3 regions of the Acidovorax sp. GW823-FHT02H02 genome follow, and region 2 is predicted to be linked to each of the others. Evidence: riboswitches for the same ligand, from Rfam matches in the RefSeq annotation. Region 2 holds a riboswitch; each other region holds the start of a gene.
What was found. Region 2 has a riboswitch for glycine ahead of gcvT (glycine cleavage system aminomethyltransferase GcvT). Riboswitches for the same ligand answer to the same signal wherever they lie in the genome.
Positions count from the first base shown of each region.

Region 1: it holds a riboswitch for glycine, as region 2 does, so the genes downstream of both, AC1RDS_RS10735 (D-amino acid dehydrogenase) here and gcvT (glycine cleavage system aminomethyltransferase GcvT) in region 2, are expected to answer to the same signal.
Region 3: it holds a riboswitch for glycine, as region 2 does, so the genes downstream of both, AC1RDS_RS12395 (penicillin-binding protein 1A) here and gcvT (glycine cleavage system aminomethyltransferase GcvT) in region 2, are expected to answer to the same signal.

Region 1 is NZ_JBXAJH010000008.1:105,980-115,968, forward strand. It holds gene AC1RDS_RS10705 (FIST signal transduction protein) at 1-1,280, shown strand, start outside; partial or broken gene AC1RDS_RS10710 (hypothetical protein) at 1,352-1,728, opposite strand; gene AC1RDS_RS10715 (ABC transporter substrate-binding protein) at 1,963-3,162, shown strand; gene AC1RDS_RS10720 (branched-chain amino acid ABC transporter permease) at 3,266-4,141, shown strand; gene AC1RDS_RS10725 (branched-chain amino acid ABC transporter ATP-binding protein/permease) at 4,230-6,170, shown strand; gene AC1RDS_RS10730 (ABC transporter ATP-binding protein) at 6,211-6,933, shown strand; gene AC1RDS_RS10735 (D-amino acid dehydrogenase) at 7,090-8,427, opposite strand; glycine riboswitch at 8,520-8,636, opposite strand; gene AC1RDS_RS10740 (2-keto-4-pentenoate hydratase) at 8,855-9,637, shown strand; gene AC1RDS_RS10745 (YXWGXW repeat-containing protein) at 9,878-9,989, opposite strand, start outside.
Region 2 is NZ_JBXAJH010000003.1:201,172-211,160, reverse strand. It holds gene AC1RDS_RS04565 (ABC transporter substrate-binding protein) at 298-1,263, shown strand; gene AC1RDS_RS04560 (ABC transporter permease) at 1,370-2,260, shown strand; gene AC1RDS_RS04555 (ABC transporter ATP-binding protein) at 2,283-3,077, shown strand; gene AC1RDS_RS04550 (SDR family NAD(P)-dependent oxidoreductase) at 3,144-3,935, shown strand; gene AC1RDS_RS04545 (Lrp/AsnC family transcriptional regulator) at 4,028-4,483, opposite strand; gene AC1RDS_RS04540 (TRAP transporter substrate-binding protein) at 4,887-5,858, shown strand; gene AC1RDS_RS04535 (TRAP transporter small permease) at 5,928-6,422, shown strand; gene AC1RDS_RS04530 (TRAP transporter large permease) at 6,419-7,696, shown strand; glycine riboswitch at 7,707-7,806, shown strand; glycine riboswitch at 7,820-7,942, shown strand; gene gcvT (glycine cleavage system aminomethyltransferase GcvT) at 7,987-9,120, shown strand; gene gcvH (glycine cleavage system protein GcvH) at 9,213-9,587, shown strand; gene gcvP (aminomethyl-transferring glycine dehydrogenase) at 9,615-9,989, shown strand, end outside.
Region 3 is NZ_JBXAJH010000010.1:94,974-104,962, forward strand. It holds gene AC1RDS_RS12385 (ABC transporter substrate-binding protein) at 1-615, opposite strand, end outside; gene AC1RDS_RS12390 (molybdopterin-containing oxidoreductase family protein) at 746-2,830, shown strand; gene AC1RDS_RS12395 (penicillin-binding protein 1A) at 2,913-5,252, opposite strand; glycine riboswitch at 5,313-5,405, opposite strand; glycine riboswitch at 5,413-5,503, opposite strand; gene AC1RDS_RS12400 (iron-containing alcohol dehydrogenase) at 5,570-6,730, opposite strand; gene AC1RDS_RS12405 (fumarylacetoacetate hydrolase family protein) at 7,015-8,028, opposite strand; gene AC1RDS_RS12410 (DUF3108 domain-containing protein) at 8,270-9,430, shown strand; gene AC1RDS_RS12415 (BTH_I0359 family protein) at 9,596-9,892, shown strand; gene AC1RDS_RS12420 (AbrB family transcriptional regulator) at 9,954-9,989, opposite strand, start outside.

The DNA of each region.
Region 1 (9,989 bases), on a different contig from region 2:
CCACCCATCCCCAGTGGCGCATGGCCGCCGCCCTGGTGCTGGCGCAGTTGCGCGCCCAGATGGCCCTGCCCGACTACGCGCACGCCCCCACGCTGGGCCTGCTCTACATCACCGACCACTATGCCAGCGAGGCGCAGGCACTGTTTGACTACCTGAGTGGGGAGCTGCCCGAAGTGACCGACTGGAGCGGCACCGTGGGCGTGGGGGTCGCGGCCAACAATGCCGAGTATTTCGACGAGCCTGCGCTGTCGGTGATGTTGCTCGACATCCCGGCCGACCAGTACCGCGTGTTCTCGGGCGTGGCCCCGCTGCCGCGCAATCCAGCCAGCGGCTTCGAGGCCCATACCGCGCTGGTGCATGCCGATGGCCATACGGCCGAGCTGGCGGAGCTGCTGGGCGAAATGGCCGCGCGCACCACCACCGGCTACCTGTTTGGCGGGCTCAGCGCCAGCCGTGGTGCCAGTGTGCAGTTCGCCGTGGCCGGCAATGGCAACATCGCCGGCCACGGGGCGGCGGGCGGGGTATTCGATGGCGGCCTCTCGGGCGTGGCCTTCGGGTCCGGCGTGGCGCTGCTGTCGCGGGTCACGCAGGGATGCCAGCCGGTGGGGCGCTTGCACACCGTCACCGCTGCGCACGAGAACGTGGTGCTGCAGCTCGATGCGGAGCCCGCGCTGGATGTGCTGCTGTCCACGCTCGATGTGTCGCTGGACGGCGATCCGCAGGCGGCGCTGCGCAAGGTGCGGGCAACCCTGGCGGGGCTGGTCGATGCCGGCGAACAGCCGCAGGGGGCGCAGCACACCGGCCACTTTGGCACGGACACCCGGGTGCGCCACATCGTGGGCCTCGATGGTGCGCGCCGGGGCGTGGCCCTGGCCGATCAGGTGGAGCCCGGCATGCACCTGGCGTTTTGCCAGCGCAACGTGGCCGCGGCCCGTGCCGACCTGATGCGCATCTGCGCGGAAATCCGCGAGGAGCTTTCGCCGGAAGAGACGGAGCCGGCACCGCTGGCCGGCGAAGCGCAGGAGGGTTTGCGCCAGGCGCCTGGCAGCGCGGCACCGGCGGCGGCCAGCCCTGCGGCCCGGTCCATCCGGGGTGCCATCTACGTGAGCTGCTCGGGCCGGGGTGGGCCGCACTTTGGCGGGCCCAGCGCCGAATTGCAGATCGTGCGGCATGCGCTGGGCGATGTGCCGTTGACAGGTTTTTTTGCCGGCGGCGAGATTGCGCACCACCACCTGTATGGCTACACCGGTGTGCTGACGGTGTTTGTGGGCAGCGAATAGGGCCGTTGCGATCAGGCCGCCGGGCGGTCCTCGGCCTTGTCCTTTTCCTCGGGAGGCAAGCGTGTGACCGGGAGCGTGACGATGTCCTGCACTTCGCTGTATTCGTCGATGGCAAACACCATGGGCACATCCGACAGGTGGAGGTTGTCCAGCAGCTCCATGCCTGTGATGGTTTCTGGCATGAGGGGGGTGTTTGCAGCTGCTGCTCCGGCAGGCCGCCGTGGGCCTTGTCCCGCAGCGTGCACGATAGCCGCTGGCACGCGTTGATCACGCCCAGGCATGTTGTCCATGCCGCCCCGCACCACCGGGAAGCGTGCGTGGTCAGACGCTTCGATGCATTCAGGTTGTCTTCAAACGATGCATCGACATCCACGCACACCACGTTGCCACGCGGCACCATCAACGAGTCAATCTGGCGGCCGTCCCGCCGGAACACATTGCGCACCAACGGCACGGCAACGGCCGTCTGCGCTGACCATGCCCTCGGCCAGCGCGCGGGCAAATCGCACGATGGGGGCGCAGGCGTCTGCCATGCGGGTGGTCAGTGATTTGTCAGAAAAAGCCCGGGGGTTCAAGGGTTTTCACTGTCGAGAGAGCAGGGGGGCATTCATTAACGTCCATGGTGGCCGCGCAAACTGGTTTGGTTATGCCGGATTGGAACCGTACACATTCAGGAGACACCATGAAATTCGCCTTCAAAATTGCTGCCCTTGCCGGCGCTGTTGCACTGTCCACCGCTGCCTTCGCGGCAGACCCTATCAAGATCGGTGTGGATGGCCCTTTCACGGGCGGTTCGTCCTCCATGGGCGTCAGCATGCGCGATGGCGTGCGTCTGGCCGCAGAGGAAATCAACAAGGCCGGCGGCGTGCTGGGCCGTCCGCTGCAACTGGTCGAGCGTGATGACGAAGCCAAGAACGAGCGTGGCGTCCAGATTGCCCAGGAGCTGGTCAACAAAGAGCGCGTAGTCGCCGTGGTGGGCTACATCAACACCGGTGTGGCCCTGGCTTCGCAGCGTTTCTTTCAGGAAGCCAAGATCCCGGTCATGAACAACGTGGCCACCGGCTCCATCATCACCAAGCAGTTCGAGAAAGAGCCTGAGAACTACGTGTTTCGCAATGCCGCACACGACAGCATCCAGGCACCCATGATTGTTGAAGAAGCCGTGGCACGCCGCGGCTTCAAGAAAGTGGCGATCCTGGCGGACTCCACCAACTACGGCCAGCTCGGTCGTGAAGATCTGGAGAAAGCGCTGAAAGCCAAGGGCGTCACGCCAGTGGCCGTTGAAAAGTTCAACATCAAGGACGTCGACATGACGGCCCAATTGCTCAAGGCCAAGGCGGCCGGTGCCGAGGTGATCCTGACTTACGGCATCGGTCCTGAACTGGCACAGATCGCCAACGGCATGACCAAGCTGGGCTGGAAAGTGCCGATGGTTGGCAGCTGGACCCTGTCCATGGCCAACTACATCGACAACGCCGGCCCCGGCGGTGAAGGTGCACGCATGCCGCAAACCTTTGTGCAGGAGCCCACCACGCCCAAGCGCCAGGCGTTCATCGTGAGCTACCTGAAAACCTTCAACCCGAAGAACAGCCGCATCGATTCACCCGTTTCGGCTGCCCAGGGCTATGACTCCATCTACCTGCTGGCTGCTGCGATCAAGCAGGCCGGCAGCACGGAGGGCCCCAAGATCAAGGCCGCACTGGAAGACCTGAAGGCACCGGTGGAAGGTGTTGTCACCACCTATGTGAAACCTTTCTCCAAGACCGACCACGACGCCATCACCGCCAACATCCCGGTGTTCGGTGAGGTCAAGGGCCAACGCGTTGTTTACGCATACCCCGAAGACCAGAAAAAGGCTTCTGAAGTTCGCCTGAAGAAGTAAGCGGTTCGTCAACCGCTGCCGCTGCCAGAAACGGCAGCGGTATTTTTTTGTCCACTGACATTTTTCACGCCATTCGACCGATCCGTACGCGAGGGCTTCCCGCATGCAAATTTTTACCCAACTCGTCTTTAGCGGCATTGCACTGGGCATGATCTATGCCGTTATCGCCTTCGGCTATCAACTCACCTTTGCCACCTCGGACACCCTGAACTTCGGTCAGGGCGACGCGCTCATGCTGGGCGCCCTGGTCGGTCTGACACTCGTAGGCTTGGGTGTCAACTACTGGCTCATGATCCCGCTGGTGTGCCTGTTTGGTGCACTTCAGGGCGCCGTGGTGGAGCGCATCGGCGTGCGGCCCGCCATCAAGATCAAGTCAGAGTTCGGCTGGATCATGTCCACCATCGCGCTGGGCATCATCTTCAAGAACGTGGCAGAAAACGTGTGGGGCCGTGATGACCTCAAATTCCCTTCGCCACTGCCAGAGGCACCGTTCCAGTTCCTGGGCGCCAACATCTTGCCGATGGAAGTGCTCGTGGTCTGCGGTGCGCTGGCCATGATGCTGGCGGTGGAGTTGTTCAACCGCCGCTCCATCTTCGGCAAAGCCGTGGTGGCCACCTTCAATGACCGCGATGCCGCCAAGCTGATGGGCATCAATACCGGGCTGGTGATTACCTTCTCGTATGCGCTGTCGTCCCTGACGGCCGGTTTTGCGGGCGTGCTGATTGCGCCGCTGACGTTGACGGGGGCCACGATGGGCGCCGTGCTGGGGCTCAAGGCTTTTGCGGTCGCCATCATCGGTGGCCTGACCAGCGGCCTGGGCATTGTGGTGGGCGGCATCATCCTGGGTGTGGCAGAGACCACCACCGGTTTTTATCTCAGCACCGGCTACAAGGATGTTCCTGGCCTGGTGCTGCTGCTGATCGTGCTGGCCGTGCGTCCGCAGGGAATTTTCGGCAAATCCGTGATCAAGAAGGTCTGACAAAGTGGCTGCATCCTCTATTACCTCCCTGGCAGGTTCCGGCGGCCCGCAGGGCCCTGCCTCGCCCACGTCCAGCACCACCAAAGTGATGCGTCTGGTCCTGTCCATTGCGGCTTTTGCCGCCCTGCTGGCCTTCCCCACGGTGGTCGGCAATCCTTACTACATCCATCTGCTCGAGACCATCATGATCTACGCGATCGTGCTCTTTGGTCTTGACATTGTGGTGGGCTACACCGGGCAGGTGTCTCTGGGCCATGCCGGTCTGTTCGGCCTGGGTTCCTACACGGCGGGTGTGCTGGTGTTCAAGTTGGCCGCACCCATCTGGGTCACGATTCCGGCCGCCATCGTGCTGACGGCGGGCTTCGGTGCGCTGCTGGCGCTGCCCGCACTGCGCGTCTCTGGCCCTTATCTGGCCATGGTGACGTTGGCGTTCGGCACCATCATCCAGATTCTCATCAACGAGATGAGTTTTCTGACCGAAGGCCCCCTGGGCATCAAGCTGGACAAGCCCGAGATTGGCGGGTTCCAGCTGGCCAAGCGCGAGTACTTCTGGCTGGTGGCTACCATGATGGTGCTGTCGCTCATCGTGTCGCACCGCATTTTGCGCTCCCACCTGGGCCGGGCCTTCGAGGCGCTGCGCGGCAGCCCCGTGGCGTCCGATTGCATGGGCGTATCGGTCTATCGCTACAAGGTGTACGCTTTTGTGATCAGCGCCGGTTTTGCCGGATTGGCCGGGTGCCTGTACGCGTATTCGGAGCAGTACATTTCCCCCAACTCGTACAACTTCGAACTCACCGTGCTGTTCCTGCTGGCGGTGATCATGGGGGGGCGCAAGAGCCGCATCGGCTCGCTGGTGGGCGCTGCCATCATCGTGCTGCTGCCCAAGCTGCTCGATGATGTGGAGCTGTTCCGCTACGTGTCCGTGGGCCTGGCAGTTCTGGTGGCCATCACGGCCGTGGTGGCTGTCCGGCGCGAGCGCTCGACCATCTCGCAAATGGCGATCCCGGTGGTGGGCAGCATGGCGCTGGCCGCTCTGTCGTTCTGGTTGCAGACCATGACCGACTGGCGCTTGTCGATCTTCGGTGTGATCATGCTGTTTGTTGTGTACTACCTGCAGGACGGCATTGTGGGTTTTGTCCGCAATGCGCTCAACCTGCGCACGGCACCTCCCGATCTGCCCTTGCAGCCCACCGGTGCAGCACAGGCGGATGCGGTGTCCACAGCCACCACGGCGGGTGAATCCACTGAGCTGTTGCAAGCCAGCGGCGTGCTCATGCAGTTTGGCGGCCTCAAGGCCCTGAACAATGTAGACCTGAGCATCAAGCGGGGCACCATCCACGGCCTCATCGGTCCCAACGGTTCGGGCAAGAGCACCATGATGAACGTGCTCACCGGCATTTACGTGCCGACGGCTGGCGCGATCAGCTTTAGTGGCCGCTCTGTGGTGGGTCGCACCTCGTCGGACATTGCTCTGTCGGGTATTGCGCGAACCTTCCAGAACGTGCAGCTGTTTGGCGAAATGACCGCGCTGCAAAACGTTCAGGTGGGTCTGCACCACAGCTTTGCAAGCAACCTGTTTGACGTGGCCGTGCATACGGGGCGCTACCGCCGTGAGAACGATGCCGCCGTCACCCGGGGCATGGGTCTGCTGCGTTTTGTCGGCCTGCAAGACCTGGCCGCGGAACAGGCGCGCAACCTGCCTTATGGCAAACAGCGCTTGCTGGAGATTGCCCGCGCTCTGGCACTCGATCCGCAGTTGCTGCTGCTCGATGAGCCAGCCGCCGGACTCACGGCCCCTGACATCGTGGAACTGATTTCCATCATCAAGAAGATTCGCGATCACGGTGTGACGGTGATCCTGATCGAGCACCACATGGATGTGGTGATGAGCATCTGCGACACGGTATCGGTGCTGGATTTTGGCCAGAAGATTGCCGAAGGCATGCCCGCGGAAGTTCAGGCCGATCCCAAGGTCATCGAGGCGTACCTGGGCGGTGGCGCCGAGACCGTCGTGGCCCAGCCCGCCTGAGCCCGATGCCCCCGAAACGACGATACAAGACGCACAACACATGCTGACCATCCAGAATCTTTCGGCCGGCTACGGCAAGGTACAGGTGCTTCACGGCATCTCCATCGAAGTGCCCAAGGGCAAGGTCGTGACGCTGATCGGCTCCAACGGCGCTGGCAAAACCACCACCATGCGGGCGGTGAGCGGCATGATCGCGCCGACCGCGGGCCAGATCACGCTCAACGGCAAGCGCATTGACGGCCAGGAGGCCTACACCATCGCCAAGCTGGGGCTGGCGCACTCCCCGGAAGGGCGGCGCGTTTTTGCAACCATGACGGTGACCGACAACCTCACCCTGGGGGCTTTTCCCCGCCTGACGGGCAGCCGCCCCCGGGGGGATGTGGCCGGTGATCTGGAGCGGGCTCTGGAGCTTTTTCCGCGCCTCAAGGAGCGCCGCACTCAGCTGGCTGGGACGCTGTCCGGCGGTGAGCAGCAGATGCTGGCCATGGCCCGCGCCATCATGCTCAATCCGGAAGTGGTGTTGCTCGACGAGCCCTCCATGGGCCTTGCGCCCATTCTGGTGGCGGAAGTTTTCCGCATCATTGAGCGCCTCAAGGGGCAGGGTGTCACCATGCTGCTGGTGGAGCAATTTGCGGCAGCCGCCCTGGCGGTAGCCGATTACGGCTATGTGCTGGAAAACGGACGCATTTCCGTGCAAGGCCCGGCGGAGCGCCTGCGCGATGACCCGGCCGTGAAGGCTGCCTACCTCGGCGGCGGCCACTGACGCTGGGTGAGGCTGGCAGTTGGCAGGGGCCAAACTCCCCGCGGCCAGCTGGCACGCCGATAGCATGGCCTGCGTATGCCCCTGGGCAGCGCAGGCTTTTTGATGGGTGCCTGCGGTTGCGCACAGGTGCCGCAGGCGCCCAAGGTCCTCCGCCTTTCAGGCGTTGTTCGCTGCCCGCTGGCTGGGTGCGGTCACGGCCATCTTGTGGCCCGGTGCCGCGCGGTCGGACGTGCCCGTGAAAGCAAAGTCCACCTCGGGTGCCAGCCCGCTCACGATATGGGCCAGCGCCTTGCCCGAGCCGCAGGCATGCGTCCAGCCCAGTGTGCCGTGGCCGGTGTTGAGGAACAGGTTGGCCACTTTGGTCTTGCCGATCAGCGGCACGTTGCTGGGTGTGGCGGGGCGCAGGCCGGTCCAGAACTGGGCCTGGCTGGCGTCGCCCGCGCCGGGGAAGAGCTGCTCCACGCGGCGCACGATGGCCTCGCAGCGCATCGGGTTCAGGTTGCGGTCATAGCCGTTCAATTCTGCCGTGCCGGCAATGCGCAAACGGTCTCCCTGCGCGCTGGTGTAGCGCGAGAACACCAGCTTGAATTCGTCGTCCGTCAGGCTCACCTCGTGGGCCATCGACGCGTTCTTGACCGGCATGGTCACCGAATAGCCCTTGGCTGGGTAGATGGGCAGGCGAATGCCCAGCGGCTGCGCCAGCAGCGGGCTGAACGAGCCCATGGCCAGCACGAAGGCGTCGCCGCGCACGCGCTCGAAGCGGCCCTCGGCATTGGTCAGCTCCACATGGTCGATATGGCCACCGGCCTCGCGCAGCGCCGTGATGTGGTGGCCCATGCGGAATTGCACGCCCGCCGCCGCGCACAGCCGGGCCAGTTCGCGGGTGAACTGGTTGGCATCGCCCGACTCGTCCTCGGCCGTGTAGGTGGCGCCGGCCAGTTGCGGGCGGATGTGGGCGAGGGCTGGCTCGATGCGCACGGCCTCGTCGGCGCTGATGACCTGGCGCTCGCAGCCGAGCTGGCGCATCTGCTCGGCCGGGGCCAGCGCGCCGTCGAACTCCTTGGCGTTGGTATAGAAGTGCAGGATGCCCTGTGTGCGCTGGTCGTACGCGATGCCGGTGGCCGCGCGCAGCTGCTGCAGCACGCTGCGGCTGTAGGTGCCCAGGCGCACGATCTGCTCGATGTTGTGGCGCGTGCGCGCCGGGGTGCAGTTGCGCAAGAACTGCAGGCCCCACAGCCACTGGCGCATGTCGGCACGCAGACGGAACAAGAGCGGTGCATCTTCCTGGCCCAGCCACTGCAGCACCTTGAGCGGCGCGCTGGGGTTGGCCCAAGGCTCGGCATGGCTCACCGAGATCTGGCCGCCGTTGGCAAAACTGGTCTCGGCACCGGGCGTGCCCTGGCGGTCGATCACCGTGACCTCGTGGCCGAGTTGTTGCAGGAAATACGCCGAAGTCACGCCGAGCAGGCCGGCACCTAAAACGATCACGCGCATGATTTTCAAAGCCTTTCTGGGCTCTGGCACTTGACAGGCGTGCGGTAGCAGCTATTGCTTCAATAGCGTACAGCCGGCGCGTCTGCCAAGCTGCCGCTCCCCCTGTCCTTGGTACCTGAGAGATTCACCGCAATCGCCGGCATGGCGCGTGGTTTGCTCCTTCGGTGCGCCACGCGTGTAGGTCGTGGCGGCTCTCCAGACGGCTTTGTTGAATGGTGCAGTACGGAACCTGAGCGTGTATGGGAGTTTGCGCCTTCGGTGAAGCGGACGGTGCCGCTGACTCTCCTGCGAGGCCGATTCTAGGCGGCACTGCGGCGCAAAAGGGGGCTGTGCGCGCTAATGGATGGCAATCGTTGCTGATGCTGGACGGGCGCAGAAACTGGTGCCTCGCCATAATCCGCCAAGCTTTATCCCCAGGATGCCTGCCATGCCCGATACCGCCTTTGATCCCTTTGCCAGCGCGGCCTTGCTCACCATGGCGCGCCAGGGGCGCATGCCCCGGCCGCTCGATCTGCCCGCTGCGCTGCGCCCGTGCAATGCGGCCCAGGCCTATGCCGTGCAGGACGCCGTGGTGCGCGAGCGCGGCGAGATCGCTGGCTGGAAGGTGGGCGCCGCATCGCCCCAGGCGCTGCCCGCGCGCGCGGCGCTCACCCGCGATTCGGTGGCGGTAGCGCCAACCGGGCAGGCCGTGCATTTGCCTGCCGCAGGCTTTGCCGTGATGGGGGTCGAGGCTGAGCTGGTGTACGAGCTGGGTGCCGACCTGCCCGAGCGCACCGCGCCCTACAGCCCGGCCGAGGTGCTGGCGGCCATGGCGTCGGTGCGCGCCGCCATCGAGGTGTGCGACACGCGCTTTGCCGCCTGGGCCCAGCAGGGCGAGTTCAGCCGCCTGGCCGACCAGGCCTGCCATGGCGCATTGGTGGTGGGTTCGGGGCCGGCCGACGTGGCTGCGGTCCAGCCCCTGGTGCAGCCGGTGCATCTGTCCGTCAACGGCACGGTGGCCGTGCAGCACGCCGCCTGGGGCAACCCGGCGGGCGACCCGCTGCGGCTGCTGGTGTGGCTGGCCAACGAGGGCGCGCGCAGCCTGGGCGGCCTGCGTGCGGGCCAGTGGGTGACCACGGGCTCGTGCACCGGCACCGTGCTGGTGGCGCCGGGCACGGTGGTGGTGGCCGACTTCCCGGGCCTGGGCCACGCCGAGCTGCACCTGGTCTGATTCCTTTTCCAAACCCTCCGTGTCGTCGTTGCTTCGCCTTGCCGTGCTGCAGCACTGTCTGCGGCTTCGCTCGTGCCCATGCAAGCAGCCGGGGCGTGCCATCGCCCGATTTCACTCCAACCCTTTGGGCAAGGTGCTTGTGCGACCCCGAAAAGATCTTGAACGGGTTCTTCGACACGAATGATTTGGGAAAGGAATGACCCCCCGGGGAAACCGCAGGGGGCCGCCTGCGCCGCAAGATCAGTTGCGGCGCGGGTTGTCGGGCTGGCGGTCGTGGCGGTTGGGCACGCCATCGCCATCGCGGTCGTACCGGTCGTAGCGGTTGGCTGCACCGTCCCGGTCACGGTCCCAG
Region 2 (9,989 bases):
TGCATCCCATCCCGCAAAGACTGCTGCGCGACCCCTGGGAGATCGCGAACAGGCTCTCAGGCGGCCCGCGCTGATCCGAGGGCTCGCGGCACAGGCGGCTGCGCTGCGGTGCACATTGCCCGCCGCCAAGGCACGGCACGCAGCGGATGGAACGGCCCCTCGCAGCCCCCCCGGCAAGCAACCCACTGCAGCCGTCCCCGCAGGCTGCAGTAGACTCCCCGCGAAGCTCTGCGCCCCTCCTGCGCCAGAGCTTCTTTGCAAGCACAGGAAAAAACGAAAGACAGGTTGGAGATGGAAATGAAGCAAATATCTTGGGCACCTCTGGGCGCCCTGGCCTTGGCCTTGGCCGTGATCGCACCCGCCCACGCCCAGCAGAAATCGGTCGCGATCACGGCCATCGTCGAACACCCCGCCCTCGACTCCGTGCGCGACGGCGTCCAGGCGGCCCTCAAGGACGCCGGCTTCGAAGCCGGCAAGAACCTCAAGTGGCAATACCAGAGCGCCCAGGGCAACACCGGCACCGCCGCGCAGATCGCCCGCAAGTTCGTCGGTGACAAGCCCGATGCCATCGTGGCGATTGCCACGCCCTCGGCCCAGGCCGTGATTGCCTCGACCAAGACGGTGCCCGTCGTGTTCTCCGCCGTGACCGACCCTGTCGCCGCCAAGCTGGTGAAGAACTGGGAGCCGTCGCACAACAACGTGACCGGCGTGTCCGACCTGCTGGCGCTGGACAAGCAGATGGACCTGGTCAAGCAGGTGGTGCCCGGTGCCAAGCGCGTGGGCGTGGTCTACAACCCCGGCGAAGCCAACTCGGTCGTCGTGGTCAAGCAGCTGCAGACCCTGCTGCCCAAGCTGGGCATGACGCTGGTCGAGGCCGCAGCGCCCCGCTCGGTGGACGTGAGCAGCGCCGCGCGCAGCCTCATCGGCAAGGTCGATGTGATCTACACCAGCACCGACAACAATGTGGTGTCGGCCTACGAGGCACTGGTGAAGGTGGGCCAGGAGGCCAAGATCCCGCTGGTGGCGTCGGACACCGACAGCGTCAAGCGTGGCGCCATCGCCGCCTTCGGCATCAACTACCGCGACCTGGGCGAGCAGACCGGCCGCATGGTGGCGCGCATCCTCAAGGGTGAAAAGCCCGGCGACATCAAGCCCGAGATCAGCACCAAGATGGAACTGGTCGTGAACCCCGGCGCTGCCGAAAAGCAGGGCGTGAAGCTGTCTGACGCGCTGGTCAAGTCGGCCACGCAGGTCGTGCAGTAAGCGCGCTACCTGCGCTGCAAGGTCGGGCTGCCGCCCGGCCTCTCCGGCAGGAGCCATGCCCCGCGTGGCTCCTGCTTTGTTTTTCAATCCCTAGCCCCGCTGCCCCATGTCCTTCTTTTCCCTGCTCGGCGCCGTCGAAATCGGCCTGATCTTCAGCCTGGTGGCGCTGGGCGTGTTCATCTCGTTCCGGCTGCTGCGCTTTCCCGATCTCACGGTGGATGGCAGCTTTCCGCTGGGCGGCGCCGTCTGCGCCATTCTGATCTCCACTGGCACCAACGCCTGGCTTGCCACGCTGGCCGCCACCGCGGCAGGCGCAGTGGCAGGCCTGATCACCGGCTGGCTCAACGTCAGGCTCAAGATCATGGACCTGCTGGCCAGCATCCTGATGATGATCGCGCTGTACTCGATCAACCTGCGCATCATGGGCGGGCCCAATGTGCCCCTCATCAACGACCCCACACTGTTCGTGCTGCTGCAGCCCGAAGGCATGGAAGACTACATTGCGCGCCCGCTGATCCTCGTCGCCATCGTGCTGGCTGCCAAGCTGCTGCTCGACTGGTTTTTTGCCACCGAACGGGGCCTGGCCATCCGCGCCACCGGCTCCAACGCCCGCATGGCCCGCGCCCAGGGCGTGAACACCGGCGCCATGCTGCTGCTGGGCATGGCGGTTTCCAACGGCCTGGTGGGCCTGGCCGGCGCGCTGTTTGCGCAGACGCAGGGCGGCTCGGACATCTCCATGGGCATCGGCACCATCGTCATCGGCCTGGCCGCCGTGATCGTGGGCGAGAGCATCCTGCCCTCGCGCCGCCTGGCCTATGCCACGCTGGCCGTGGTCATCGGCGCCATTGCCTACCGCTTCTTCATTGCGCTGGCACTCAACAGCGACTTCATCGGCCTCAAGGCGCAGGATCTGAACCTGGTCACCGCCGTGCTGGTGGCCGTGGCGCTGGTGATTCCACAGCTCAAGCGCAAATTTGCCAAGCGCAAGCCGTCCTGAACCCGCGCACCGAAAGAGCCCCATGCTGAGCGCCCAACACCTCGAAATCACCTTCAACCCCGGCACGCCGATCGAAACGCGCGCCCTGCGCGGCATGTCGCTGGACATTCCGGCCGGCCAGTTCGTCACCGTCATCGGCTCCAATGGCGCCGGCAAATCCACCTTCCTCAACGCCATCTCGGGCGACCAGTCGGTGGACAGTGGCCGCATCGCCATCGATGGCGTGGATGTCACGCGCATGCCCGTGTGGGCCCGCGCCGAGCGCGTGGCCCGCGTGTTCCAGGACCCGATGGCCGGCACCTGCGAAGACCTCACCATCGAGGAGAACATGGCGCTGGCACAGCGCCGCGGCACCTTCCGGGGCCTCGGCCGCGCCGTCAAGGCATCGATGCGCGAAGGCTTTCGCGAACGCCTGGCCACGCTGGGCCTGGGGCTGGAAAACCGCCTCACCGACCGCATCGGCCTGCTCTCGGGTGGCCAGCGCCAGGCCGTGAGCCTGCTCATGGCGGCGCTGCAGCCGTCCCGCATCCTGCTGCTCGACGAACACACCGCCGCGCTCGACCCGCGCACGGCCGACTTCGTGCTGCGCCTGACCGAGCGCATCGTGGCCGAGAGCAAGCTGACCACCATGATGGTCACGCACAGCATGCGGCAAGCCCTCGATGTGGGCGAACGCACCGTGATGCTGCACCAGGGCCAGGTGGTGCTGGATGTATCGGGCGAAGAACGCAAGCGCCTGGACGTACCCGACCTGCTGCACATGTTCGAAAAGGTGCGCGGCGAAAAGCTGGCCGACGACGCGCTGCTGCTGGGCTAAGTCCTCCATCCACGCGGCGTGCTTCACGGCAATCCAGTCTTGCAACACCTCCCCAGAAAGGCTCCCATGCTCTCCATCGATCTGCGCGGCAAAACCGCTGTCGTCACGGGCTCCACCGTCGGAATCGGGCTGGCCATCGCCAAGTCGCTGGCGCAGGCAGGTGCCGCCGTGGTCGTCAATGGCCGCAAGCAGGACGCAGTGGACCAGGCCGTGGAGGCCGTGCGCCGCCATACCCCCGGCGCCAGCGTACAGGGCGTCGCCGCCGATCTGGGCACGGCCGAGGGCTGCCAGCAACTGGCGGCCCAGGCGACGCGCTGCGACATCCTGGTCAACAACCTGGGCATCTACGGCACCACGCCGTTCCTGGAGATTGGCGACGACGAATGGCAGCGCTACTGGGATGTGAACATCATGTCCGGCGTGCGCATGTCGCGCGCCTACATGCCGCAGATGCTGGAGCGCAACTGGGGCCGCGTGGTGTTCATCGCGTCGGAATCGGCGCTGAATATCCCGGCCGACATGGTGCATTACGGCACCAGCAAGACCGCCATGCTGGGTCTGGCCCGGGGCCTGGCCAAGATGGCCGCGGGCACCGGAGTCACCGTCAACAGCGTTCTGCCCGGCCCCACGCTGTCCGAGGGCGCCGCCCAGATGCTGATGGCCACTGCCGCACCTGGCCAGACGCTGGAGGAAGCCGGCGTGGCCTTCGTCAAGCAAAACCGCCCCTCGTCCATCATCGGCCGTGCTGCGCAGCTGGAAGAAGTCGCCAACATGGTGGCCTACGTGGCCTCGCCGCTGTCGTCGGCCACCACGGGCGCTGCACTGCGCGTGGAAGGCGGCATTGTCGACAGCCTTTGAGGCGCATTCGCCCGAGGTCAGCTGCTGATTTGGCAGCTGCCAGCGCTTATCCAGCAAGCAATGGCAGCTGCTTTTATTCATACACCCCGAAACTACACCCCCAGCGGCAGATCCGCCTTTTTCAGCGTGCGCAGCACAAAGCTGGAGCGGCTGTGGCGTATGCCCTTGATCTTGTAGAGCTTCTCGCGCAGCAGGCGCTCGTAGTCGCGCGTGTCTTTCACCACCACGCGCAGCAGGTAGTCGTAGTCGCCCGACACCAGGTGTGCCTCGATCACCTCGGGAATGCTGGCCAGGGTTTCGCCAAATTTTTCCAGCGTGTTGTCGGAATGGCTGTCGAGCGTGACCATCACCAGCACCGTGTCGGACAGATCGAGCGCGCGCGGATTGAGGCGCACGGTGTAGCCCTCGATCACACCGGCCTCCTCCATTTTTTTGATACGCCCCCAGCATGGCGAAGGGCTCAGGCCCACGGCCTGGCCGATCTCTTGCAGGCTGGCGCGGGCGTTGGCCTGCAATACGGAGAGAATTTTTCTGTCAAGACGGTCCATGCATCGCATTATTCTTTCAAATTGAATTTTTCAGAATATTTTTCTACAAATTTTGAAAATCTTCGCAAATTCAGAAGAACCATCCACCCCCCCGGCGGCATACTTGTCTGCATCAAGGCGCTCTTACCGGAGTGCACAAACTGACAAGGCCCCGGCGGGTTACCGCCCGCACGGGGCACTTGGCAAGCATCTTCCCCCCAGGCCCACCCGTGTGGCACTGTCGCGCACGCGACCCCGACACCCTGCCATCAGCCCCGCGCGCCGCTGATCAGCACGCTGACCCGCACAAACCCCGATGCCCAGCCGCGCGTTGCAGCGCCATAATTTTTGCAGTGCGCAGCACATGTCTGCGCCGCAACCTGCAGCGCAACCAGCACGCCAACATTCCCCTTCAGGAGACACCATGCAATTGACCCGACTCGTCGTTGGCCTCGGCCTTGCCCTTGGCTTCATGGCCAGCGCCGCCGCACAGACCACCATGCGCATCAGCATTTCGGTGGCACAGAACTCGCACCAGGGCGTGGCCATCGACACCTTCGCCAAAGAAGTGGAAAAACGCACGGGCGGCCGCTACAAGGTGCAGACCTTCTACAACGGCTCCCTGGGCGGCGAGCGCGAGTCGATTGAAGCCGTGCAGCTGGGCACGCAGGAACTGGCCTTCAGCTCCACCGGCCCGGTGCCCAACTTTGTCCCCGAGACCAAGATCCTGGACGTGCCCTTCCTGTTCCGCGACAAGGCCCATGCGCGCGCCGTGCTCGACGGCCCCATCGGGCAAGACCTGCTGACCAGGTTCGACGCCAAGGGCTTCAAGGCACTGGCCTGGGCCGAAAACGGCTTTCGCCACATGACCAACAGCAAGCGCGACGTGAAGGAGCCGGGCGACCTCAAGGGCCTGAAGATGCGCACCATGGAGAACCCCGTGCACATCGCCGCCTACAAGGGCTTTGGCATCATCACCACGCCCATGGCGTTCCCCGAGGTGTTCACGGCCCTGCAGCAAGGCACCGTGGACGGCCAGGAAAACCCGTTGCCCGTCATCATCTCGGCCAAGTTCGACCAGGTGCAAAAGCACCTCACGCTCACCGGCCATGTGTATTCGCCCTGCATCTTCGTGATGAACAAGGCGGCTTTTGACAAGCTCAGCGCGGCCGACAAGCAGGCCTTTCTGGATGCCGCCAAGGAAGGCACCAAGGCCAACCGGGCGCGCGTGGACGAAGACGATGCCAAGGGCGTGGCCGACCTGCGCGCCAAGGGCATGACAGTGATCGACACCATCGACAAAGCCAAGTTCGTGGCGACGCTGGCCCCTGTCAACGCCGAGTTTGAAAAGCAGTTCGGCAAGGCCGCGCTCGACAAGATCCGCGATTACAAATAATCTTCTTGTCGATCTATTTTCACTAGCTATCAGCGCCCGCCGGTATTGCGCCAGCGGGCGTTTTCATTCATGAAAAATGCTTTTCTGACCTTTGAGCGCTGGGCCACGTTCAGCGCCATGCTGGCCGCCTGCGCCATGCTGGCCGTGGCCTCTGCGCTGGGCATGTTCCAGATTCTGATGCGCTTCGTGTTCGAGCAGCCCGCAGAATGGACCGAGGTGTTGATCCGTTTCAGCCTGATCTGGATGGTGTTTCTGGCCATCCCCGCCGCCTTCCGCCAGGGGGCGATGGTGAGCGTGGACGTGCTTTACCGCTGGAGCCCGCCACGCATTCGCCGCGTGCTCGACTGGGTGGTGGCGCTGGCGGCACTGGCCCTGATCGGCGTCATCATCTGGTGGGGCTGGGATTACGCGCAGCGCGGCGGCGTGCAGAGCATGGCCGGACTGGAGTCGGTGTCGATGTTCTGGGCCTATCTGGCCATGCCGGTGGGCGGCCTCTTTTGCGTCGTCGGCATCATCGGCAACCTCATCGACCCCCTGCGGATGGAACTGGAGACAGCGCAATGACCGCCACCATGATTTCCACCATGGTGCTGTGCTTTGCACTCACCGTTTCCGTGGCCGTTTCCATCGGCCTCGCGTCCATCCTGGGCATACAGGTTGCGAACGCCAACATGCTGATCTCGGTGAAGGAAATGTTCGCCTCGATCAACAAGTTTCCGCTGGCCGCCATTCCCTTCTTCATCCTCGCGGGCAACCTCATGGAAACCGGCGGCATCTCGCGCCGCCTGGTCGAGTTTGCCAAGAGCATCGTCGGCGGCGTGCAGGGCGGCCTGCCCATGACCTGCGTGCTCACCTGCATGATCTTCGCGGCGGTGTCGGGTTCGTCGGTGGCCACCACGTTCGCCATCGGCGCCATCCTGGTCCCGGCGCTCATCAAGCATGGCTACCCCACCAGCTACGCAGCGGCCTTGCAGGCCACCAGCGCCGAACTGGGCGTGATCATCCCGCCTTCCATTCCGCTCATCCTGTACGGCGTGAGTGCCGAGGTGTCGATTGGCGAGCTGTTCATCGCCGGCTTTGGCCCGGGACTGCTGATCAGTGGCGCGCTGATGCTGTTCGTGTGGGCCTACTGCAAATACAAGGGCTGGGGCAAGAACGATGGCGATGGCCGCATGCCCATGGGCCGTGCCACGCTGCAGGCCGGCTGGGCGCTGCTGATGCCCGTGATCATCCTGGGCGGCATCTACGGCGGCGTATTCACGCCCACAGAGGCCTCGGCCGTGGCCGTGTTCTATGCGCTGGTGGTGGGTGTGGTGATCTACCGCGAGATTCGCCTGGCGGACCTGTTCGCCATCCTGCGCAAGTCGGCCCTCTCGTCAGCGGTGATCATGTTCATCATTGCCAACGCCGGGCTGTTTGCCTTCCTCATCACCCGCGCGGGCGTGCCCGATGCCATCGGCCGCTGGCTGGAGGCGGTGCTGCAATCCCCTGCCCTGTTCTTGCTGGGCGTGAATGCGGCGCTGTTCTTCATTGGCATGTTCATCGAGACCAGCGCGGCCATCATCGTGCTGGCGCCCATCCTGGCGCCCGTGGCCCTGCACTTCGGCGTGGACCCGGTGCACTTCGGCCTCATCATGGTGGTGAACCTGGCCATGGGCATGATCACACCGCCCTTTGGCGTGAACCTGTTTGCCGCATGTACGGTGGCGCGCATCTCGCTGGACCGCATCATCCAGCACCTGCTGCCTTTCGTGGGGGTGATCCTGGTATGCCTGATGGTCATCACTTATGTGCCCTCGCTTTCGCTGTTCCTGCGTGACCTGGTGTACGCCAAGTAACGGTAGAATCGCTCGATTGTCAGGAGAGAGCCCCGCATGCACCATGCAAAAGGGCCGCCGAAGGCGCAGGCATCAGCCGAACGCTCAGGCAAAAGGACTGACAAGCGCCCGCAGCGATGCGGGCGTTCCCTTGCTGGAGAGAGATGTCCGCACTGCAGGTGCAGGCCATCCACCGAAGGAGCAAGCCGCGCGGCCAGCCAGGGTGCCGCGGTGAATCTCTCAGGTAAAGCGGACAGCAGGGCAAATCGCGTGGCATTCGTGCCGCGGCCCCCATTTGCCCTGGAGCTCTTATGTCCGCACCTGCCACCGCCCTGCTCATCACGCCCCTGAACGCCCTGCACATTGAACTGGGCGCCCGCATGGTGCCGTTTGCCGGTTATTCCATGCCCGTGCAGTACCCCGCAGGCCTCATGGCCGAGCACCTGCACACGCGCCAGGCCGCAGGGCTGTTCGATGTATCGCACATGGGCCAGCTCAAGCTGGTCGGCCCCGATGCCGCCGCCGCGTTCGAGAGCCTGGTGCCCGTCGATGTGATCGACCTGCCCGTGGGCAAGCAGCGCTACGGCCTGTTGCTCAATGACGAGGGCGGCATCATCGACGACCTGATGTTCTTCCGTGTGGCCGACAACGCACTCTTTGTCATCGTCAACGGCGCCTGCAAGGTGGGCGACATGGCCCACATCCAGGCCCGCATCGGCCAGCGCTGCGACGTGGTGCCCATGCCCGACCACGCGCTGCTGGCGCTGCAGGGTCCCCAGGCCGTCACCGCCCTGTCGCGCCTGGCCCCGGGCATTGAAAAGCTGGTGTTCATGACGGGTGGCGATTTTTCCATCGCAGGCTGCGACTGCTTCGTGACACGCAGCGGCTACACGGGCGAAGACGGCTTCGAGATCTCGGTGCCCGCCGCACAGGCCGAGACCCTGGCACGCGCCCTGCTGGCCCAGCCCGAAGTCAAACCCATTGGCCTGGGCGCGCGCAACTCGCTGCGCCTGGAAGCGGGCCTGTGCCTGTACGGCAACGACCTCGACACCACCACCACGCCGCCCGAAGCCAGCCTGAACTGGGCCATCCAGAAGGTGCGCCGCACCGGCGGCGCGCGCGCGGGCGGCTTTCCTGGTGCCGACAAGGTGCTTGCGCAGATCGACAACCCCGCCAGCCTCGCGCGCAAACGCGTGGGCCTGGTCGCGCTGGAGCGCGTGCCCGTGCGCGAGCACACCGAATTGCAGAGTGCCGACGGCCAGAAGATTGGCGAAGTGACCAGCGGCCTGCTGGGCCCCACGGTGAACGAACCCGTGGCCATGGGCTATGTGGCCCCCGCCTTTGCCGCCATCGGCACGCGGGTGAACGCCATGGTGCGCGGCAAGGCCGTGCCCATGGAAGTGCGCGCCATGCCGTTTGTGCCCGCCAATTACTACCGCGGCTAATTTTGCGCGGCGCGGCACCCCAACCGCGCCTGCGCCCGCTACATTGCAGATTCCTTTCTTTTTTATCTTCTAGCTGCTTGAGGAGCTTTCCCATGACCGTCAAATTCTCCAAAGACCACGAATGGATCAACGCCGCCGACGCGAATGCGGCCGTGGTAGGTATCACCGTGCATGCCCAGGATGCCCTGGGCGATGTGGTGTTCGTCGACCTGCCCGCCGTGGGAACCACGTTTGCCCAGGGCGACGTGGCGGGCGTGGTCGAGTCGGTCAAGGCCGCGGCCGATGTGTACATGCCTGTCTCGGGCGAGATCGTCGAAGTGAACGAAGCCCTGCGTGCCGACCCTTCGCTGGCCAATTCAGACCCGCTCAATACCGGCTGGTTCTTCAAGGTCAAGCTCAGCGATGCCAGCCAGCTCGACGCGTTGCTCAGCGAAACCGACTACACCGAGTTCGCCAAGAACGCCTGACCCTGTTTCCTTCTTCGAGACTGCCCCATGTTGATGCAATCCGCCCTGCCGCTCGGCGCGCTTGAAAACGCCACCGAATTCCTGCCCCGCCACATCGGTATCGACGCGGCCGACGAAGCGCACATGCTGTCGGTGATCGGCGAGGCCTCGCGCCGCGCCCTCATCGACTCCATCGTGCCGCGCTCCATCGCCCGCAGCCGCGCCATGGACCTGCCGCTGCCGGTCACGGAAAGCGCTGCATTGGCCGAACTCAAGGCGATTGCATCCAAAAACAAGGTCTTGAAGAGCTTCATCGGCCAGGGCTACTACGACACACACATTCCCGGTGTCATCCTGCGCAACATCCTGGAAAACCCCGCCTGGTACACGGCCTACACGCCTTACCAGGCGGAGATTTCGCAA
Region 3 (9,989 bases), on a different contig from region 2:
CACCGTGGCCGTGGCCACCGGGGCCAGCTTGAGGTCGGCCAGGGCCCGGGCCACGCCATCGAGCCCGGCCTTGCCGTAGGCGTCGTTCTGGTAGAACACCGCGATCTTCTTGAGCCCCAGGTTGGTGAGCTGGCGCACGATGAGCGCGGTTTCGTCGTAGTACGACGCGCGCACATGAAAAATCAGGCGATTGAAGGGCTGGCGCAGGGCCTCAGCGCCCGTGAAGGGGCCAAAAAACGGCACCTTGGCCTGGGTGAAAATCGGCAGCGCCGCTAGGCTGGTGGGCGTGCCGATGTAGCCAAACAGCGCGAACACATCGTCGGCAATGAGCTTTCGGGTGTTTTCGGCGCAGCGGTCGGGCTCATAGCCGTCGTCCATGGTGCGAATTTCCACCATGCGCCGGCCCACGCCGCTCTGGGCGTTGAGCCGGTCGAAAAAGAGCTTTGCGCCCAGGTTGAACTGGATACCCAGCTGTGCCGCGGGGCCCGTGAAGGCGGCCGATTGCCCCAGCACGATGCGGCCCTCGCCCTGCGCCCGGGCCAGATTGAAACCACCCAGCGCTGCTGCGCCCAGGCCCACCGAAAATTGTCTGCGCCCGATGACGGATTGGTTCATGGTGAAATCTCTTTTCTTGTGAATCGAGGGCGATCCCCCCTGCGCTGCCGGCACGCAGTCTCCCTGGATCTGGCGCAAGATATGCACGCTTCGATCACCCTCTTCTGCCAGTTTAACGACCACCCACCGTATGCCCCCGTCTTCTATCGCAAATACCCCACAGCCTGCGCCGATACAGGCGCAGGTGCGCGGGGCCTGCCCACACGACTGCCCCGATACCTGCGCCCTGATCACCACCGTGGAAAACGGCGTGGCCACCCGCGTGCAGGGCAACCCCGAGCACCCGCATACCGACGGCGTGCTGTGCGCCAAGGTGTCGAAATACACCGAGCGCAGCTACCACCCCGAGCGCATCCTCACCCCGCTCAAGCGCACCGGCCCCAAGGGCAGCGGGCAGTTTGCCCCGGTGGGCTGGGACGAGGCACTGGCCGACATCGCGCAGCGCCTGCAAAGCATTGCGGCACGCGCCCCCGAAGCCATCCTGCCCTACAGCTACGCCGGCACCATGGGCCTGGTGCAGGGCGAGAGCATGGATCGGCGCTTCTTTCACCGCCTGGGCGCCTCGCAGCTCGACCGCACCATCTGCGCCTCGGCCGGTGCCGAAGCGCTGGTGCAGACCCTGGGCGGCAAGCTGGGCATGAAGGTGGAGTTTTTCGCAGAATCCAGGCTCATCCTCATCTGGGGCAGCAACTCGATTGGCAGCAACCTGCATTTCTGGCGCTACGCCCAGCAGGCCAAGCGCAATGGCGCCCGGCTGGTGTGCATCGACCCGCGCAAGACCGAGACCGCCGACAAATGCCATGAGCACATCCAGCTCCGCCCCGGCACCGACGCCGCGCTGGCCCTGGCGCTGATGCACGAGCTGATCCAGAACGACTGGCTGGACCCCGACTACATCACCCAATACACCCTGGGCTGGGAGCAGCTGCGCGAGCGCGCCCTGCAATGGCCGCCCGAGCGCGCGGCCGAAATTTGCGGGGTGCCCGTGGAGCAGATCCGCCAGCTCGCCAAGGACTACGGCACCACCCAGCCCGCTGCCATCCGCCTGAACTACGGCATGCAGCGCGTGCGCGGCGGCGGCAACGCGGTGCGCGCCGTGGCCTGCCTGCCCGCGCTGACGGGTGCCTGGCGCCACCGTGCGGGCGGCATGCTGCTGTCGAGCTCGGGCCAGTTTCCAGTGCAGCGCGGCGTGCTGCAGCGCCCCGACCTGATGCCGGAGCGCACACCGCGCACGCTCAACATGGTGCAGATTGGCGACGATCTGCTGCGCGACACCGCGCCCGGCTTTGGCCCCCGCGTCGAGGCCCTGGTGGTCTACAACAGCAACCCCGTGGCCGTGGCGCCCGAATCCGGCAAGGTGGTGCGCGGCTTTGCCCGCGAAGACCTGTTCACCGTGGTGCTGGAGCACTTTCGCACCGACACGGCCGACTACGCGGACTACATCCTGCCCGCCACCACGCAGCTGGAGCACCGGGACGTGCATCTGGCCTACGGGCACACCGATGTGCTGCTCAACCGCCCGGCCATTGCACCCGTGGGCCAGGCGCGCAGCAACGCGCAGATCTTCCGGGACCTGGCCGCGCGCATGGGCTTCACCGAGCCCTGCTTTGCCGACAGCGACGAGGCCCTGTGCCGCCAGGCCTTTGGCGACGCCGTGGACTACGCGCTGCTCGAAACCCAGGGCTTTGCCACGCTGGCGCTGCCCGATGCGCCGTTTTCCGAAGGCGGCTTTCCCACGCCCAGCGGAAAGTGCGAATTCTTCAGCGCCCGCCTGGCCGCGCAGGGCCTGGACGGCCTACCCGACCACCTGCCCAACCACGAGCTGCAGGGCACCGACGCCCGCTACCCGCTGGCCATGATCTCGCCGCCGGCGCGCAATTTTTTGAACTCCACCTTCGTCAACGTGCAAAGCCTGCGGGCCATCGAAGGCCGCCCCGTGCTGGAAATGCACCCCGACGACGCCGCCGCACGCGGCATTGCCGATGGCGCCGTGGTGCGCGTGTTCAACGACCGCGGCAGCTACCAGTGCCACGCCACCGTCTCACGCCGCGCGCGGCCCGGCGTGGTCAATGGCCTGGGCGTGTGGTGGCGCAAGCTGGGGCTGGATGGGACGAATGTGAACGAGGTCACCAGCCAGGCCCTGACCGACCTGGGGCGGGCGCCGACGTTTTATGACTGCCTGGTGGAGGTGGAGGCCTGCGCTGTGCCGGCCTGACGGTGTGGTGGCTTTTTTGCCTTAAAATGACTCCTGTATTTATAGCTCTTGGTGCTTACATATCAAGCGCCATCGGCCATTCTTACCCCATGTCGGCAGAATTTCCTGCCCTTGGTCGGCGCCCGTCCGGGCCGCACTCGAAGGGGCTTTGGACAAAGGCCTTGCGGTCATCCACGCAAGTCCCGAAGACATATTCCGGGTACACGTAGTCCTCGCCAAAGCGCATCAGGTCCAGCGGCAGGGTGCGCGATACCGGCGTGCGCCCCTGCACCGCCTCGGCCATGTACTCGGTCCACACGGGCAGGGCCAGGGTTCCGCCAGTGTGCCGGCCCAGGCTGCGCGGCTGGTCGTAGCCCATCCACACGACAGAGGCCACGCCCGACGAATAGCCGGCGAACCACACATCGCGCGCATCGTTGGAGGTGCCGGTCTTGCCGGCCACATCGGGGCGGCCCAGCGCCTTCGCGCGCCGGCCCGTGCCATGCTGCACCACGTCGCGCAGCATGCTGTCCAGCACGAAGGCATTGCGCTCGGACACCACGGTAGCGCGGGGCGATGGCGCGTTCGCTGCGTACAGCACCGCGCCGCCGCGCTCGCTCACCTGGTGGATCAGCCGGGGCTGCACCAGGGTACCGCCGTTGGCAAACACGGCATAGGCCTGCGTCAGCTGCAGCGGCGTGATGGCGCCCGCCCCCAGGGCCAGCGGCAGCCGGGGTGGATTGCGTTCCGGCAAGAAGCCGAAGCGGGTGGCGAACTCCTGCACGTACTGAACCCCGGCCGCGTCCATCAGGTTGACGGCCACCAGGTTCTTGGAGCGCACCAGGCCGCGCCGCGCGGTGATGAAACCCTCGTAGTTGCCGCCGTAGTTGCGCGGGCTCCAGGCGGGGCGGCCGCGGGCGGCAGGGGTTACGACACGCTGCGTATCGTCGATCAAGGTGCCCGGGGCATAGCCCTTTTCCAGCGCCGCCGAAAAGATGAACGGCTTGAAGGTCGAGCCCGGCTGGCGATAGGCCTGCACGGCATGGTCGAACTGGTTGAAGGCGTAGTCGAAGCCCCCCGTGAGCGCCAGGATGTCGCCGGTTTCCGTGTCCATGGAGACCAGCGCGCCCTCCATGCCCGGCAACTGGCCTAAATTCCATCGTTCGCGGACGTCGGCCACGACGCGAATCACCGCGCCCGGCGCAATGCGCCGCCGCGCTGGCGCATCGGGCTTGAGGGCGGCACGCGCGCTGGCGCTGAGCCGGCTGCGCGGTATCCGCACCTGCGTGCCATCGCGCAGCCACGCGGCAATGCCCTCGGCCTCGGACGCCGCGTGCACCAGGGCGGCACGCAGTTCCCCGCTGTCGCGGTAGGGCGCCAGCGCGGCGCGCAGGGCTTTGGGTTCGTCGGACGGCACAGCGCCCTGGATGCGCCCCTCGGGGCCGGCATAGCCGCGGGCATCCTGCGCGCCCAGAATGCCCGCGCGCAGCGCACGCGTGGCCGCGCGCTGCGCGGGAACGCTGAGGGTGGTGACGACATCCAGGCCCAGCGCATACGCCTCTTCACCGTACTGCTCCAGCACCATCTTGCGGGCCTGTTCCACGGCAAAGGCGGCTGCCGGCTCGATGGAACGGTATTGCGTTCGCAGCGTCAGCGCCTGTGTCCGCGCCTCCTGGTAGGCGGGCGCATCCAGATAGCCCAGTTCGTGCATGCGCTGCAGAATGTACTGCTGGCGGATGATGGCGCGCTCGCGGTTCACAACGGGGTTGTAGGCCGACGGCGCCTTGGGCAGCCCGGCCAGCACGGCGGCTTCGGCCACCGTCAGCTCGCCCAGTGTCTTGTCGAAGTACACCGACGCCGCGGCAGCAAAGCCGTAGGCACGCTCGCCCAGATAGATCTGGTTCATGTACAGCTCCAGGATCTTGTCCTTGCTGTAGGTGGCTTCGAGTTTGTAGGCCAGCAAGACTTCCATGAGCTTGCGGCTGTAGGTTTTGACGCGGCTCAGAAAGAACACCCGCGCCACCTGCATCGTGATGGTGCTGGCCCCCTGGGCATGCTCCCCCGATACCACATTGCGCAGCGCAGCGCGTGCCAGCCCGGTGAAGTCCACCGCGCCATGCTCATAAAAGCGGGCATCTTCGATGGCCAGCAGCGCCTGGCGCATCTGCAGCGGGATCTGCCCTATCGGCACGAATTCCCGGCGCTCCTCGCCATATTCCGCCAGCAGCGTGCCGTCCCTGGCATAGATGCGCATCGGCAGCATGGGATCGTAGTCGGCCAGGTGGTCCACCTCCGGCAGCTGCTGCCACACCATGTGCAGCACATAGGCCCCGCCCGCACTGCCTGCCACGGCCAACCCCAGGAAAAAACCCGCGAGAAATTTCAGGACCGGGTGCTTTTTGGGCGAAGGGGCAGGCGCGGCAACAGACGACGATGGGTGCATCAGGGGGAACTCTGGCTAGGGCAGGACCCGTGCCATGACGGGCCTGCGGCGCCGCTCCCCCTGTCCTTTTACCTGAGAGTTTCGGCTGCCTGGGCAGCCTGCCCCTTCGGTGGACCCCCGCCTGCGTTGCGCAGGGCGGCGGCCTCTCTCCAGTCGGCGATGGTCTCCTGCGGTCCGGCTTGCCTGAGCGATGATGGGAGTTTGCGCCTTCGGCGGAGGCGGGTTGCGCCCCTCTCTCCCGCAGGATAGGCGCTCACTTTAAATCACCCGCCAAAACCAACCCCGTTCAAAAGGTCAATATCCCGACCCCCGGCCGGTTACAGCGCGGCTTCCAGGATGCGGCGGCTCACGGCGGGCGTGATCTCGCGCTGCTCGCCCAGCTGCACCATGCCATGCGCTTCGAGCTGGGCCACCACGGTGTCCACCACCTCCGCGCCCAGGCCATGGCCCGACAGGCGCGTGGCGATGCCCATGCTTTCAAAGAAGGCGCGCGTGCGTTCAATGGCGGCGGTGATGCGCTCGTCATCCGTGCCACTGGTGATGCCCCACACGCGCTCGCCGTACTGCAGCAGCTTGGCGCGCTTCGGGCCCCGGCGCTCATTCAGCAGCGCGGGCAGCACGATGGCCAGCGTGCGGGCGTGGTCGATGCCGTGCAGCGCGGTGAGTTCGTGCCCGATCATGTGCGTGGCCCAGTCCTGCGGCACGCCGGCGCCGATCAGGCCGTTGAGCGCCATGGTGGCGGCCCACATGAGGTTGGCGCGGTCGTCGTACACGGGCTCCTGCGCCGTCAGCAGGCGCGGGCCGATCTCGATCAGCGTCTGCAGGAGGCCTTCGGCAAAGCGGTCCTGCACCGGTGCGTTGACCGGGTAGGTCAGGTACTGCTCGACCGTGTGCACGAACGCATCGACCACGCCATTGGCCAGCTGCTGCGGCGGCAGCGTGTAGGTCTTGGTGGGGTCGAGCACCGAGAACAGCGGGAAGGTGTTCTTGCTGCTGAACGGCAGCTTGGCGCCCTTGGCGCGGTGCGTGATGACGCCGCCGTTGTTCATCTCCGAGCCCGTCGCGGGCAGCGTGAGCACGGCACCAAATGGCACGGCCTGGGCGATGTTGCGGCCGCGCTTTTCCAGGATGGACCAGGCATCACCCTCAAAGTGCACGGCAGCGGCGATGAACTTGGTGGCATCGATCACCGAACCACCCCCCACGGCCAGCAGAAAGTCGAACCCGCCGGCACGGATCTGCTCGACGGCCTTCATCGAGGTTTCAAAGCTCGGGTTGGGCTCGATGCCGCTGAAGGTGGCGTGGGTGCGCTCGCCCAGCGCGGCGCGCACCTCGGCCAGGGTGCCGGTTTTTTCAGCACTGGCACCGCCCACCAGGATCAGCACCTTGGCCGCTGCGGGCACCAGCTTGGCCAGGTCGGCGATGCGGCCCTGGCCGAAAACGATGTGGGTGGGGTTGTGGAAGTCGAAGTTCAGCATGGCAATGGAATGTTGGCTCACCGCGCCCCTTGCCGCGCCGGATGGTCTGGCAGGCGGCGGGAACGCAGGGCAATGATGGAAAAAACCGCCAGACCAGCAAGCCCGGCAGACGGACTGTTCATTGTCCGCGCGAAGCCGCCGGCACCCCTGTCACCTCGGTCAAAACCCTTACGTCAGCGGCGTCAGCACGGTTGCGCAAGACGCGGTTTTACTCCTGAAACAATAGCTATTAGCATTTGTAAAATAAGCGCTGTAGCCATTTCTTGCTGCATATTTTGCTGTTCTCAGCCGCCCACGGGCGATGCAATGGCCTGGTCGATCGCACCGAAGATGCTGGCGCCGTCCTTGCCCTTGACCTCGATGCGGATGGTGTCGCCGAACTTCATGAACTCCGTGGTGGGCTTGCCGTCCTGAATCGTCTCGATGCAGCGTTTTTCGGCGATGCAGCTGTAGCCCTTGGGCCATTCGGTGCGGCCGTTTTGCTCCACGCCCTTGTTGCTGACGGTGCCGCTACCCACGATGGAGCCCGCGCGCACATTGCGCGTCTTGGCGATGTGCGCGATGAGCTGGCCGAAGTGGAAGGTCATCTCAGGGCCGGCGTCGCACATGCCGACCTTGCGGCCATTCCAGGTGGACTGCACGGTCAGGTGCACGCGGCCGTGGTCCCAGGCGTCGCCCAGCTCGTCCAGCGTGACGGCCACGGGGCCGAACGCGGTGGCGGGCTTCGCTTGGAAGAAGCCAAAACCCTTGGCCAGCTCTGCGGGAATCAGGTTGCGCAGGCTCACGTCGTTGGCAATCATCACCAGGCGGATGCCGTCCAGCGCCTGGTCGGCGTTGGTGCCCATCTTCACGTCGCCCGTGATGACGGCGATCTCGGCCTCGAAATCGATGCCCATGGCCTCGCTGGGCACGACCACATCGTCGCAGGGTCCAATGAAATCATCGCTGCCGCCCTGGTACATCAGCGGATCGGTGTAGAAGCTCTCGGGAACCTCGGAGTTGCGGGCTCTTCGCACCAGTTCGACGTGGTTGATGTAGGCCGAGCCATCCGCCCACTGGTAGGCGCGCGGCAGTGGCGCCATGCACTGGGCGGGGTCGAAGGGGAAGGCGTGGCGCGCGCGGCCGCTGTTCAGCTGGTCGTACAGGTCCTGCAGCTGGGGCGACAGGAAGCCCCAGTCGTCCAGCACCTGCTGCAGCTTGCTGGCAATGCCGGTCGCATAATGGGCCGTGCCCAGGTCGCGGGAGACGACGACCAGCTGGCCGTCGCGCGAGCCGTCTTTGTAGGTGGCAAGTTTCATGGGGAACAGAGCCTTCGTCTCAACAGAAATGGCGGAAATGGCGCAAACCCCACAAGACTACGCTGGGTTCAATGGATTCAACCGAACAAAACTCGCAAATTTTTGGTGTGGATGGACAAAGAACGTGCAGGCACCCAGTCCGTGGAGGTCGGCTTCCTGCTGCAGGAAGATCGGATCCAGGCTTCCCGGCTGCTGTACCACCTGGGCGCGGTCTGTGCCTGACGCCTGCCGGAGCCCCGCAATGCCACGCCGGCCACTCTTTGTATTGACCGCCCTGGTGCTGGCGCTGCACTGGCTGGTGCTGCAAGGCATGCCCATGGCCTGGGACAGCAGCCCGTCCACGCCCCCCGCCGCACAGGCCTTCAGCACGCGCAGCATTGCCCCTACGCCACCGGCAGCGGTACCCCCCGCACCGCCTGCACCTCCCGCGCCTGCCCGCGCTGCGGCGGTGCGCAAGAAACCCGCGGTACCCCCGGCGAGGCAGCACGCAGCGAAGGCAGCCACCGAGCCACCACCCATGCCTTCGGCGCCGCCCGACAACCCGGGCGAAGCCCTACCGCCCGACGCGGCGGTGGACACCGCAGGCACGCCGACAGCCGAAATACCCGAGAAGCCCGATGCCGTAGCCACCGCCCCTGCGCCCGACGCCAGTGCGCCGGCCACTCCATCGCCCACGCTCCCCGACAACCCCCTGGGCGCTGGCGTGGACATCAGCCCTCCGGGCGGCGCCACAGGCCTGGCGGCCGACGCCGCCAGTTTCGCCGTGCGCCTGCCCGCGCCGGTGCGCCTGGCCTTTGATGTCAGCGGGCAGGCCAAAAAATTCAACTACAGCGCCAGCGCCGAGCTGTTGTGGCAGCACGACGGCAACCGCTACGAAGCCCGCCAGGAGATCAGCGCCTTTCTGCTCGGCACCCGCTCCCAGGGCAGCGTGGGCCTGATCACCGCGCAGGGGCTGCAGCCCGAGCGCTTTGCCGACCGTTCGCGCAGCGAACAGGCCGCCCATTTTGACCCTGCCCAGGGCCGCATCACCTTCAGCGCCAACACCCCACCGGCGGCCGTGGGGCCTGGCGCGCAAGACCGCCTGAGCGTGTTCATCCAGCTTGGCGCCATGCTGGCGGCCGAGCCGGGGCGGTTCGTGCCGGGCACCCAGGTCACCCTGACCACCGCCAGTGCCCGCAGCGCCGACCGCTGGACCTTCTCGATCGAGGGGCAGGAAACGCTGGACCTGCCCGCCGGCCCCCTGCTGGCCTGGAAGCTGCAGCGCCTGCCGCGCCGCGATTACGACCAGAAGGCCGAACTGTGGCTGGCCCCCGACCTGGGCTACATGCCCGTGCGCATCCGCCTGACCCAGGCCAACGGCGACTTTGCCGATCTGCGCCTGCGCAGCAGCGGCCCGCCCTGATCGCCCAGGTGTTGCTTGCCGGTGCCCCGGTGGCAATTCATCCCCACAAACCTGGCGCAGGCCGTTTTTCGTGAAATACTGCAAAGCATCAGGTACCGGGAGCCTTGGGACTTGAACTCTGACCGCCCGCTGTCATCTGATTCCTATATCGACTGGGGGAACGCCATGCACATGCTCTACGACTCTGACTCCTTTGTGGTGGTCCACATGCTGCCCGATGCCGTGGAGCAAAAAGAGGGGCCACTGAACGACACGGCACCGCCAAAACCCCAACTGGCCCGCCACGGCTTTGAAATTGTGGACAAGCGATCGGGCAAGGAGGTGTATCTGGACGGATCCTGGGCCGAAATGTTCCAGCAGCAGATCCTGGCCTGGCAACGCGACACCCCCACCCAGGAAGAGGTGGAAGACGCCCTGGACCGTTACGCCGGTCTGGCGCAGAACCCGGTCGTCGTGCATTAGCAGGGGTCCCCCCTGAGGTGCTTCGCCCCTGGACTTGGGGTGCGTCAGGTTTTACGCCCGGTCATCGTCGCCGACCCTCTGGCGGGTAGATCCGCCG